3 regions of the Parashewanella spongiae genome follow, and region 2 is predicted to be linked to each of the others. Evidence: predicted binding sites of a transcription regulator. Region 2 holds the regulator's gene; each other region holds the start of a gene.
What was found. Region 2 encodes sigma-54, which starts transcription at its own class of promoters, with help from an activator protein. Its sites were predicted from a motif close to GTTGGCACGNNNNTNGNNT; they were not measured.

Region 1: the regulator sigma-54 is predicted to act here: its motif matches at 2,138-2,156, upstream of E2I05_RS14280 (flagellar hook-length control protein FliK).
Region 3: the regulator sigma-54 is predicted to act here: its motif matches at 2,717-2,735, upstream of E2I05_RS05500 (YggN family protein).

Annotation. Positions count from the first base shown of each region.
Region 1 is NZ_CP037952.1:3,626,459-3,630,777, forward strand. It holds gene fliL (flagellar basal body-associated protein FliL) at 5-529, opposite strand; gene E2I05_RS14280 (flagellar hook-length control protein FliK) at 594-2,012, opposite strand; gene E2I05_RS14285 (hypothetical protein) at 2,392-2,985, shown strand; gene fliJ (flagellar export protein FliJ) at 2,982-3,431, opposite strand; gene fliI (flagellar protein export ATPase FliI) at 3,811-4,319, opposite strand, start outside.
Region 2 is NZ_CP037952.1:5,045,422-5,049,740, reverse strand. It holds gene E2I05_RS20005 (HPr family phosphocarrier protein) at 1-158, opposite strand, end outside; gene rapZ (RNase adapter RapZ) at 145-996, opposite strand; gene ptsN (PTS IIA-like nitrogen regulatory protein PtsN) at 993-1,436, opposite strand; gene hpf (ribosome hibernation-promoting factor, HPF/YfiA family) at 1,439-1,726, opposite strand; gene E2I05_RS19985 (RNA polymerase factor sigma-54) at 1,760-3,232, opposite strand; gene lptB (LPS export ABC transporter ATP-binding protein) at 3,291-4,022, opposite strand; gene lptA (lipopolysaccharide transport periplasmic protein LptA) at 4,019-4,319, opposite strand, start outside.
Region 3 is NZ_CP037952.1:1,433,727-1,438,045, forward strand. It holds gene E2I05_RS05485 (oxidative damage protection protein) at 397-669, opposite strand; gene mutY (A/G-specific adenine glycosylase) at 672-1,748, opposite strand; gene trmB (tRNA (guanosine(46)-N7)-methyltransferase TrmB) at 1,859-2,575, shown strand; gene E2I05_RS05500 (YggN family protein) at 2,792-3,598, shown strand; gene E2I05_RS05505 (LysR family transcriptional regulator) at 4,260-4,319, shown strand, end outside.

The DNA of each region.
Region 1 (4,319 bases), 1.4 Mb from region 2:
CTATTTACTGCATCACAAAGCCAGTAAACAAGACTCTTTCAACTGCTTTATTGCCCATGATTGGCAACAAAGCATTTTGTACATTAATAGCCGCTTGCTGGCGTAACTCATCTTTACCCGCTTGCGTGCTTAATTTCAGGGCATTACTGCCACTAAATGTATTCAATAATTCTGATTTCACCAGTGGTATATGCTTTTTTATACCAATCGCGTTGTCTTCACCACGCACCATTAGCTGAACTTGGATTTGCACTAACACTGAGCCATTATCGCTCGACAAGTTAAATAAAAATCGTCCCGGCATCGGTACATATATAGCTTCTTCATCACTTGGCTTTTCTTCCATCGACATTTCATCGCCGTTTTCCATTGCCATTTTTTGCTCTGATGCTGAGTCATCTCCTGATAAAAACCAAAAGGTTCCGCCACCAGCTAAAAGTAAAACTACAACCGCTACGATAATTAGCATTAATGGACTCTTTTTCTTCGGAGCTTGTTCTTCAAGCGACAGAGACTCTTCTTCAGCCATAATTTCCTCTTAGAATTTCTTCTTGAAACCAGATATCAATAAGACAGCCGTATAGCTTACCGAATTAAGCATAATAATCTATACCTGAAGCTTCAGTTGACGCTATATTCAGTACTAACTGCTCATCATTTGTTGCAGTTTCATTCCATCCGCTATTCAAGGATGAATTACCATCTTGCTCCGAGCCTTGCCCGCCCCGCTCTTGGCTATTGTTATCATGATAAGAAATTTCACTATCCGATAACTCCATACCTTGCTCAGCTAACATATCTCTTAATCTTGGTGTCGCTTGTTCGAGCAATTCTTTTGCTCCCGGTTGCGTCACATGAAACTGAACTTGTGTTTGATCTTGCTGAACTTGAATCTTTACTAACATATGTCCGAGTTCAGGTGGATCCAAACGAATTTCAGCCTGACCAATGCCATTATTTACCATTGCGATCAGTTGTTGCTTCATTACTGGAGAAAACCGCTGGATCATCTCCTGCATTGGTGGAGTTTGTTCTCCAGCTTGCTTAAGTGATACCTGCAACTGTGGGGTGTCAACACGGCCCTCAGCCCTGTTGAGAAGGTTCATTCCACTCGTAAGCTGTGAAGAATTGTTCTGGCTATTTGAAGATGCTTTCTCCAATGAATTCAATAACTCTCCTTCATCCACTTGAAAGTCACCGTCAAGGACTTCACTGGCTACCGGTTCAGTAGCCAGTTTTATTGGGGTTTGTATTGGTGTATGTATTGGTGTTTGTTTGGCTACTTCATTAGAACCACCTTGGCTTAGATCTTTTATTACGCCAGCTTTCCCATCGACATCGCCACTGAGTGTTTTACCAAGTTCAGAATTGCTGAATGTCTTGGCAGATACATCCGTTGTACTTTCTAGAGAGCTTGATAAAGCCTGTTGTGGTGTCGATGCAGGTTCTAACTTAGGCTGAATCATTGAAGTATTTGTAGCCACGATATTTTGCGTGTCTTGCCCAGCCGTATTTATGCCGCTTTGAGGTACTTGAGCAACTTGAGTCGGAACTTCAATACTGTCAGCGCTTATTAATTCTGAATGTGATAACAAATTATCTGAAAATTCGGTTTGTGATTTTATATCCGCTTCTTTCGCTAATTCAGTTTGTGGCAAATGCGGCAATATTTGACCGCTCACACTCGGTGACTCGTCTAAATCAGTATTATAAGATTGAGCCGCACTGATTTGTATAAGTAATTTATCAGGTGTCGTTTCTTCTTTAACATTGCCATTACCCGATAAATCATCAGTAAGTAACTCAGAAAACGGTGTTTTTTCAGGCAGAGGTGATGGCGAAACTTCTCGAATTGGATTTACGGATTCTTCAGCCAAAATCGTGGAAAATCCAGAGTCTAATTTATCTGACGCAGTAAGTTCGTTAACACTTGCATAGCTCTGAGTGGCCTTTGAATTACTTAGTACTAGGTTTTCTCCTGTACTTAAAATCATTTCATTAACTTGCGCCACAACAACCTCCATTTTGCTTATCTAGCCAAAATCCTATTTCAGTAGATAAAATCAGCAATTCGCTTAAAGTCTCAATGATACCAATATTAAATAACGTCAATATTTGTCATTAACCGCACAAAACCAAGCAATGTTCATGCCAAAGCCGAGTTCATGATTTGCATAACCAAACTAAAAACAATCAATGAATCACCACACCCCAGAGGGGCGAGGAATTAAACCCTGAGTGATTAATATTTTTTCCTGAACTCCCGAAAGCTATCTAATACCAATTACAGTAATTGGTATAACATTTATCCAAACCATTAATTAAAGTTAACTATTAATGACTTATATTACTTTATATCATCCACTCAATTATCAGCAATTAGGTAACACCATGGCTAACCCAATAATATCAATTCCTATCAAGATAGAGCCTCAACTACATTCAGGGCCAGCAGAGGATATCGAACCTGATATAGAATTAAAGTTTGGACCAAACAAAGCATTTATAGTTACATTCGGTTATTGCGAGGCTTGTAAAAACTCTATGAGTCTTTCTGACTTTATGGAACACAAAGATAAATGTGAAGCAATCAAATTTAAAATTAAAGAACTATTAGCCTCTTTACCAACCCCTCCATATGAAGAAAGCTGTCGACTGGAACTCATAAAACTTGCTCCTACCAACAAAGCAAAGTTCGCTAAGGCGATGGTTGAAATGAACCATTTATGGAAAAAACTAGGTGAAGAATTTAATTTGCCACCAAACAAACTCCAAGAAATTCAAGCGCAAATATTAATAAAAAGCGTAATGTCTTGCATGTCTGACACATTAGAAATCCTAATACGCAGTGGAGTAAGCAACTCCGTGTTTATTAGCGCCAGTGCTCAAGACATCTATGCAGTTACAGAAGGGTTTATTAAAGACGGTTCACTTGAGTGTGATGCGGGTGTCAAAGTGCTCAAAAACTTGTTAGCTCTTTCTTAGCGAACCTTTTTATTGCGAAAAAGTTGTTGAATGGCAAATTCATCGATAAGCTTTTGCTCAGATTTAGCTTCTGTCACTTGTTGTTTAACTGCTTTTTTTTCTAAAAGCATTTCAACCGCTTTTCGCTTTTGCTGTTTTTCCATCCAATATTGTTGGCGATACCCTTGTTGTTGTTCTGCTTTTTTGACTGCCTCAACTTGTTGTCCAACAGCTTGATCGATTTGACCAACAAAACGGTGAAATTGGTGATATTGAGAAGCACTCAAATTCGAACCCACTTTCCCTGACATTTGCTGCATGTACTCCAATCGATAATTATTGAGCGAGTCAAGTTGTTGGCGTGCTTTTTGGTGCTCTGATTTTGCCGAGCGTAATTGCAAACTTGCTTGCTCTTCAGCGTCTTTAGCGAGTTGTAGTACAAGTTGCAGCGGGTCTTTTTTCACCATTAATTTAAGCCTTATTTATACCAATTACAGTAATTAATCTCTCACTCAGCAAAATCTAAAGGGTTTCAGTGCAAGGCACAAGCTCGAAGTACTATATTCCCTACGGCCGCCATACAAAACTGGCGTTCAACGCACTTAGTGCTTTTGTCGGGATAATTCAAGTGCTTGTAACGCAGTAATGGAACCCTTTAGCCTTGCCCTTCGGGAGCTTGTATGTGCTCACTTTGGTTTATAAAGAATACTTCTCAAAATTGTCTTGACGTAGCAATGTAATAACGACAGCTTTGTATGTTGGTAACAACTATGCCTTCATCTATTTCGATTGTACTTTGAACACATACATAGCTCTGAGCTGGGAATTTAATTACTGTAATTGGTATTACTTACACTGCGCCGCAAGTTGATTCAACATCGTGGCGCAATCATTAAAACTGATCGCATCGCGCATGCCTTGTCTCAAAAAAGCATTCATGGCAGGTTGTAACCGAATCGCATTATCTAATTGAGGATCACTACCTTGGGTATAAGCGCCAATTGATATCAAATCACGATTTTGCTGATAATGAGAATACATTTGTTTCACTTTACGCGTGCTATCAAGATGCTGTTCATCAACAACCATAGGTGCGACACGACTGATACTCGCTTCAATATCAATTGCAGGGTAATGCCCTGAATCAGCGAGTGTGCGAGATAATACGATATGACCATCTAAAATGGCTCGTGAAGCGTCTGCAATAGGATCTTGTTGATCATCACCTTCTGTTAGCACGGTATAAAATGCTGTGATTGACCCTTGGTTTACACTGCCATTTCCGGCTCGCTCAACCAACTTAGGCAGTTTCGCAAATACTGAAGGCGGATAGCCTTTAGTAGCGGGCGGCTCTC
Region 2 (4,319 bases):
AACAAGCCAAGTACACTGGATGCTGAAGCGGTTTTATCACCTTGTTTGAGCGTAACATTGGCATCAAACTCAGCGGCCAATACCGCAAGTTTCGTGGCTGCTCTGGCATGTAAACCAAGTTTATTGCAGATCGTTACTTGACGCTCAAGCTGTGCCATTATCCAGTTCCCTATGATGAGCTTTGACATTATGTTTACTGGATTGTAGGTATTTAACTAATTGTTCGGTGACATAAACGGAGCGATGTTGACCTCCTGTACAGCCGATAGCAATTGTCAAATAGCTGCGGTTATTGCGTTCAAGGTGTGGAAGCCAAGTATCAAGTAAGTTGGCTATTTGCCAGACAAATTTGCTGACGAGTGGCTGACATTGAAAAAACTCTTGAACAGGCATGTCCAATCCAGTCAATGGGCGTAATTCAGCTTCCCAATGGGGGTTAGGTAAAAAACGTACATCAAACATGAAGTCGGCGTCGGTCGGCATACCGTGTTTAAAGCCAAAAGATTCGACATTAATGGCCAGTTCTTTTTCGACTCGGCCTAATAAGATCTCTCTGACTTTATCACTCAATTGATAGATATTGAGCTGAGAAGTATCGATAAAGTGATCCATTAATTTTGACATAGGGCTGAGAAGCTCGCCCTCTAACTGAATCGCTTGAGGTAATGTCACTTCATTTTTCGAAAGTGGGTGTAAGCGCCGAGTTTCACTGTAACGTTTTAACAAAATATCATCGCTTGAGCTGAGATAGAAACTGGTCATTTCTAGCTCAGATAATTGGTCTAATTGCTGTGACAGTACTTTGTCTTGCTCAGGCATGTTTCGCACATCAACACTGATGGCTACGAAATCGTTACTGGGTTTGAGTTCATTAATTAAATCACCGAGCAAAGGAACGGGAAGATTGTCGACACAATAATATCCCATGTCCTCTAAGACCCGTAAAGCAACGGATTTTCCTGAGCCACTTCGACCGGAAACAATGACCAGCTTCATTGCGTTATCACCTGGTAGAGTTCTTGTTCATCGTGGATACGACGTAACTGTTTTAAGGTTTGCTTGTCACTGAGTTTTTCAGCAACGGCTGACAATGTGGTTAAATGCTGCTGGCATTGATCAGATGGCACCAATAAAGCAAACAAAATATCAACGGGTTGCTTATCAATGGCTTCAAATTGAACTGGCTGTTCACATTTGATAAGTGCGGCAATCGGAGTATCAATACTGTCTAATCGACCATGTGGTATTGCAATGCCATTACCGATACCTGTACTGCCCATTTTTTCTCGGCTCAATAGGCTTTCGAATATTTCTTGGCCTGATAAATCAGGGTACTGAGCGGCAATTAAATCGCTGATCAGCTCTAATACTTTCTTTTTGCTACCAGGTGTTGCACAAGTTGTGCATTCTGGTTTCAGGATGATTTTAAGTTCCATCATCAATAGTTAGTCAGCTTTTGTTTGTGTTTAATCACTTGTCTATCCAGTTTATCAAGTAAGGTATCAATCGCCGCATACATCTCAACGTGTTGTGATTTGGCATATACTTCTTTTCCTCTGAGCAAAATGGTTGCTTCAGCGGTTTGATTGGTTTTTTGTACGTTTAAAACAACGCGCACATTATTGATCTGTTCACTATGACGTTCAAGTTTTGCAAACTTATTGCTGACGTATTCTCTAAGTGATTGAGTGACTTCACGTTCCTGCCCAGTAATATTAATTTGCATATCCATTGCCTCCTGCTTGTGTTTTTTAAGTCATTACAAACTCTTGCGCTGATTTGATGGTGGTATTAGCATTGCTTCTCGGTATTTGGCTATTGTGCGCCTTGCAACATTAATTCCTTGTTCTGCCAGTAATTGCGCCATTTTATTATCGCTCAATGGCTTCTTTTGATTCTCAGCAGCAACTAATTTTTTAATGAATGCCCTGATGGCCGTTGATGAACATTCACCGCCATCGTCGGTCGCGACATGGCTAGAGAAAAAGTACTTAAGCTCAAAAACACCTCTTGGGGTATGCATGAACTTTTGTGTCGTTACCCGAGATATCGTCGACTCATGCATTTCTACTTCTTCTGCCACGTCATTGAGGATCATGGCTTTCATGGCTTCAGGGCCATGCTCAAGAAAAGCTTGCTGATTTTTAACGATGCAATTGGATACCTTTAATAAGGTATCATTACGACTCTCTATACTTTTTATAAACCATTTTGCATCTTGCAGGTGCCCACGTAAAAACTGTCCATCAGCATTGCCGCGACTTGTTTTAGCAAGCGCAGCATATTGTTGGTTAACCCCTACTTTTGGCATATTGTTGGGGTTAAGCTCTACGTGCCAGCGACCACTTTTTTTGGTTACTGATACATCCGGTATCACATAATCATCCGTCGTTTGACCAATGGATAAGCCCGGTCTAGGGTCTAAAGTTTGAATAAGTGCTATCGCCTCTTTTAGCTGAGCTTCTTTAAGCTTAGTTTTTTTCATCAGAGTTCGAAAGTCACGAGTAGCAATCAAGGGTAAAAATTCATGGGCTAACTGTTTTGTGACTTCTAGTAATGGTGTTTCGGGATCAATATGAGAAAGCTGAATTGATAAACATTCACTGATGTCTCTGGCGCCTACACCGATAGGATCGAAGTGCTGAACCCGTTTTAATACCGCTTCTACCTCGTCGAGTTCTACTTCTGGATCTCCCATTGCTTCAAGAATATCTTCGGTGGTTTGGGTTAAGTAACCACGTTCGTCAATGGCTTCGATAATGGTAGTGGCGATGGCAGCATCAATGTCAGTGAAAGGTGTGAGGTTTTTTTGCCATTCTAAATGTTCAAATAAACCGTGGCTGGTTGCTCCATGAAATGGCGTGTCATCATCAGAAATCATAGCACCAGAGCTTGAGTTTGGTGCAGCGGTATACACTTCATCCCACGTGGTGTCGACGGGCAGCTCTTCTGGCATTGAGTCTTGAGTCATGGCATCGGAGGTGTCAACGGCAGCGGTTTCTACTGGAGTAGAATCTTCGCTGGTGTCATGGCTATCTGTATTAAGGTTTTCACTGGTGTCGGTATCACCAAATTGTTCTTCATCGAGTTCTAATAGTGGGTTTGACTCAAGAGCTTGTTGGATTTCTTGCTGCAACTCTAACGACGACAACTGCAATAAGCGAATGGCTTGTTGCAGTTGAGGCGTCATGGTTAGACTTTGTCCCAACTTGAGCTGGAGTGACGCTTTCATGTTACCGCTATTCCCTTATTGTTATTTTTTCGTAAAAAACGTTGGCTTCATGCCTTAACTATAACGTGAATTGTTCGCCTAAGTACACTGCTCTGACTTGCTGATTATCTAATATTTCTTCCGGCGTGCCTTCGGCGATTAAGTTACCGTGACTGACAATATAAGCACGTTCACAAACATCCAGTGTTTCCCGCACATTGTGATCAGTGATTAATACGCCCAAACCGCGATCACGCAACTGTTCGATAATTTTTTTGATATCAATCACTGAAATAGGGTCAACACCGGCAAATGGTTCATCCAATAAAATGAACTGAGGATTAGCCGCCAAAGCGCGTGCAATTTCAACACGGCGGCGTTCACCACCAGACAATGACATGCCTAGATTGTCTCGAATGTGAGTAATGTGGAATTCTTCGAGCAAGTGTTCAAGTTGCTCTGAACGTTCGTTGACGCTTAAGTCTTTACGAGTTTGCAATACCGCCATGATGTTATCAAATACCGACAACTTTCTGAAAATACTGGCCTCTTGCGGTAAGTAACCTATGCCTTTGCGAGCGCGTAGGTGCATAGGGTCAAGGGTTAAATTGTCATCATCGATCAGGATTTCACCGAGATCGCTTTTTACCAGACCAACAACCATGTAGAAAGTGGTGGTTTTACCTGCACCATTGGGCCCGAGTAACCCAACGATTTGACCCGTTGAAATCGTTAAACTGACATCTTTAACGACTTGACGATTTTTATAACTTTTGGCGAGATGTTTGGCTGTTAAGGTTTTCTGAGTCATTGTTTTTTCTCAGTTTGAGCTTTTTTTTTGTCTTTCTCTTGCTTATTCAGCTTTTGGTAGTTGTCAGCAGGAATAACCGTTCTAACTCGGCTGTTACCATCTGAAGAGCTTTCTGCAATAGCGTGTTGATTTTCAATGTTATAACGAATGACTTCAGCGGTCCACTTGCTACCACCCACATCTAAAATGGCATTTCCGGATAGCACTAACGTACCCGTTTTTTTATCGTAACGAATTTTTTTTGCACTCGCCGTACCCTGTTGACCGTCATCCAATATTTGAAAAAATGTAGCAGGA
Region 3 (4,319 bases), 1.9 Mb from region 2:
GCACCTCGCGGTGTCATTATACGAAGTGCATATTATACCAATTACAGTAACTTAATGCTCAACTCAGAGTTATGTATGCGCACAAAGTACAAACAAAATTGGTGCAAACATAGTTATTACCGACATACAAAACTGTCGTTATTACATGGCTACGTTGAGATGATTTTGTGACGTATTCTTTATAAACCAAAGTGTGCGCATACAAGTTCCCGAAGGGCAAGGCTAAAGGTTTCCGTTACTGCGTTGCATGTTCTTGAATTATCCCGACAAAAGCACTAAGTGCGTTGAACGCCTGTTTTGTATGGCGGCCGTAGGGTATATAGTACTTCGAACATGCGCCTTGTAGTGAAAACCTTTAGCTCTTGCTGAGTGAGAGATTAATTACTGTAATTGGTATTACTTATCTTCAGGCACGTAGCCTTCAACTGTTACATCTTTGCCTTCAAACAAAAATTCAATCATGTTTATTTCTAGAAAGCTGCGGTCTTCAGCATTCATCATGTTGAGCTTGTTTTCGTTGATAAGCATAGTTTGCTTTTTTTGCCATAGCCCCCAAGCTTCTTTACAAATATTGTCGAAAATACGTTTTCCAATATCACCTGGGTAGAGTTGAAAATCTAAACCATCAGCTTCTTTTTTTAAATATACGCAGTTGACTGTGCGAGCCATAATTAATCCTCTTTAGTGGTCGCTTTAACTTCAGCTAAAACACGTTCTGTGGCGGCAGCGAGTCCAACTTTATCTGGTGTGATTAGGTCATACCAAAGACCAGAGTAATTGTTGGTGTAAGTGGCTTCCATCACTTGATTATTGATTGAGTTTAAGTTTATCAGAGTCGCCGACACATCTAAATGAAAGTGGCTAAAGGTATGACGAAAACTAGACAATTTTTGCTGTTTAACTTTAGTTAAGTTGTGATTTTGTATATGCGTTTGTAATTCGTCACTTGTGCTGAACTCGGGAAAACACCAAAGTCCGCCCCAAATACCTTCAGAGGGACGTTGTTTTAGTAACACTTTTTTGTGCTCTAAGAGTACTAAAAAATGTGCTTGTCGGGTGGGCTTATCAGTTTTTGGTTTTTTTCCAGGAAAGTCAGTTTGACGCCCCTGTAACTGTGCTTGGCAATCGATAGCAATAGGGCACTCTGAACATTTTGGTTTGCTTCGAGTACAAATTGCAGAGCCGATATCCATTATGGCTTGATTGTATTTCTCAATACCTTTTTGCGGAGTATAGCGTTCAGCTTGCTCCCACAGTTGATTTTCTATTGGCTTTTTACCGGGCCAGCCTTCAATGGCAGCGTGTCGAGCTAAAACCCTTTTTACATTGCCATCAAGAATAGCAAAGTACTTACCGCAAGCTAGTGATAAAACGGCGCCAGCTGTTGATCGCCCAATACCAGAAAGTGCGACTACATCGTCAAAGGTATCAGGAAACGTGCCACTATATTTATCACGTATGGTTTGTGCGGCCTTGTGTAAATTGCGAGCTCTGGCGTAATAACCTAAACCAGTCCAATGATGGAGTACCTCGTCTTGGGTTGCGTTTGCCAGTGAAACAACGTCAGGAAAGCTACTCAAGAACTTGTTAAAGTAAGGGGTTACAGTCGTCACTTGAGTTTGCTGTAGCATGACTTCTGAAATCCACACTTTATATGGAGTCTTATCAAGCTGCCATGGGAGAGTCTTACGACCAAATTTGTCGTACCAATTGATTATACGATTGGAGAAGCTATGTAAATTTTTCATGGCGGAAGTGTAATAGTGATCTTCTCCCTAAACAAGAAGCTTGCACTTAAAGCACAAGTTTGGATAATGCACCTTCTTTTCTGCATCGCTAAATTTAATTTGAGGCAACAATGAGCGAAGTTACTACGGCTGAGTTTAATGAAGAAGGCAAATACCTTCGTAAAGTAAGAAGTTTTGTTTTACGAGAAGGACGTTTGACTAAAGGACAGGCGCAGGCGATCGAATCTCATTGGGCATCAATGGGGTTGGAATATACGCCAGAAGGTATTGATCTAAATACTATCTTCAATCGAGAAGCTGATACTGTGTTAGAAATTGGCTTTGGTATGGGCGCATCACTTGTGGAAATGGCTGCCGCTGCCCCAAATAATAACTATATAGGTATTGAAGTACATAAACCTGGTGTTGGTACTTGTCTAGCTGGTGCCGCTGAAGCCAATATCACTAACCTACGTGTTTACCATCATGATGCAGTGGAAGTTTTAGAAAACAGTATTGCAGATGGTTCTTTAGCTCGTGTGCAATTATTCTTCCCTGATCCTTGGCATAAAAAGCGTCATCACAAGCGTCGTATCGTTCAACTTGAGTTTGTAGAGTTATTAAGACGCAAGCTTAAAGTAGGTGGTGTTTTTCATATGGCTACAGATTGGGAAAACTACGCTGAACACATGCTTGAAATTATGAATGCTGCGCCGGGGTATAGAAATCAATCTCAGACAGATAATTATGTTCCTCGTCCAGAATATAGACCCCTAACAAAATTCGAAGCTCGTGGTCAACGCTTAGGGCATGGTGTATGGGACTTAATGTTTGAACGTGAAGCTTAAAAACATTTATTTTTTCCACGCAAAACTAAGAGTTAGTAAATTTCACTAACTCTTAGTTTAAAATAGTTAACTTTTTAATCCGTTTGAACACATCTATTCATTAAATCTAATTTAAATTCAAGCTAATCAGTATGTTGACGTGTTGGCTTATTTCCTGCTTTATCACTATCAGTTAACACCTTATTTACTAATTTTGATTAAAAAAGGAATTTATCTATGACTTATAAAAAAACATCCACAGCACTTATTATTAGTGCACTATTTTCTACAACTGCAGCATTAGCTCATGAAAATAAGGATTCTGAATGTGATGTTGCCCTGAACTATGATATTTCATTGACCTCTGACAGCTTGGTTGTAAGTGATAATGGCAAAGAAAAGTATCGAATTGAAGATAATAAGCTATTTGTACTGGGTAAAAAAATACCTCTCGATAGTAGACAATCTCAATTGTTGAATAAGTACAGTGATGAAATGTCAGATCAAGTACCTGAAGTGATTGAACTGGTCAATGATGCTGTTGAAATGGCATCAGGTGCAGTGAGTATTGCCTTAACTCCTCTTTTAGGAGATACGGCAGGTGCGAAAATGGATGACATGATGAAAGGTATCGAAGCACGAGTGGCCGAAGTTGCTTATCAAAATGGAGATGAATATTACTTAGGAGCCACAGAATCAACACTTGAGAATGTTTTTGATGAAGAGTTTGAAAAAGAAATTGAAACCGCAGTTCAAAGCTCAATTGGCAGCATAATGATGGCTGTAGGGGGACAACTGATGTCTTCAGAAGGAGGGAGCTTTGAAGAAAAAATAGCTTCTTTTGAAAAGAAAATGGAAGGGATTGGCTCTCAAATTGAATCGCAAGTAGAAGTACAATCGGCCAATTTTGAGCAAAAAGCAGAGCTGATGTGTGAGAATTTTAAATCTCTTGCCACTTTGGAAGAGCAAGTGAGAAATGAAATCCCTGAGTTAGCGGATTTTGTCGTTGCAGTTAATGAATCTGAGTATAAAAACTTAAAGTAATACAATTACAGTAATTAATCTCTCACTCAGCAAGAGCTAAAGGGTTTCAGTACAAGGCACAAGCTCGAAGTACTATCGGGATAATTCAAGTGCTTGTAACGCAGTAATGGAACCCTTTAGCCTTGCCCTTCGGGAGCTTGTATGTGCTCAAATTACTTCTCAAAATTGTCTTGACGTAGCAATGTAATAACGACAGCTTTGTATGTCGGTAACAACTATGCCTTCATCAATTTCGATTGCACTTTGAGCACATACATAGCTCTGAGTTGAGCATTTAATTACTGTAATTGGTATAAAAAGTATCTTCACCTCGTAGTACCTCCCTTTAACGGCATCACAAGATGTCGTTTTTTTATTAAAAAGACAATGATTTTAGAGCTTTTACTTATTAGGAGAAGTACAGAAAATCAAGCTGTTATGAACTTTATGGTAAACACTGTGTTTCTAATGGTGGAATATTGTATATTCATTTTGGTATACTGCTAAAAAATAACAAAAATTCTGATTCATTTTTTAAATATATTTATAACGATGATACTTTGATACTTACATTTAATTTTTTGATTAAAGACCTAGTTATTAGGTTGGTCAATATATTTTAATAGTATCAATGTGTTGATAACAATAAATAATAATACTTGCATTGGTTGAGGCCACCTTTATGTTAGAACTATTAGAACCTATTGCGATTTTTACTCATGTCGCCCGCGCTGGTAGTTTC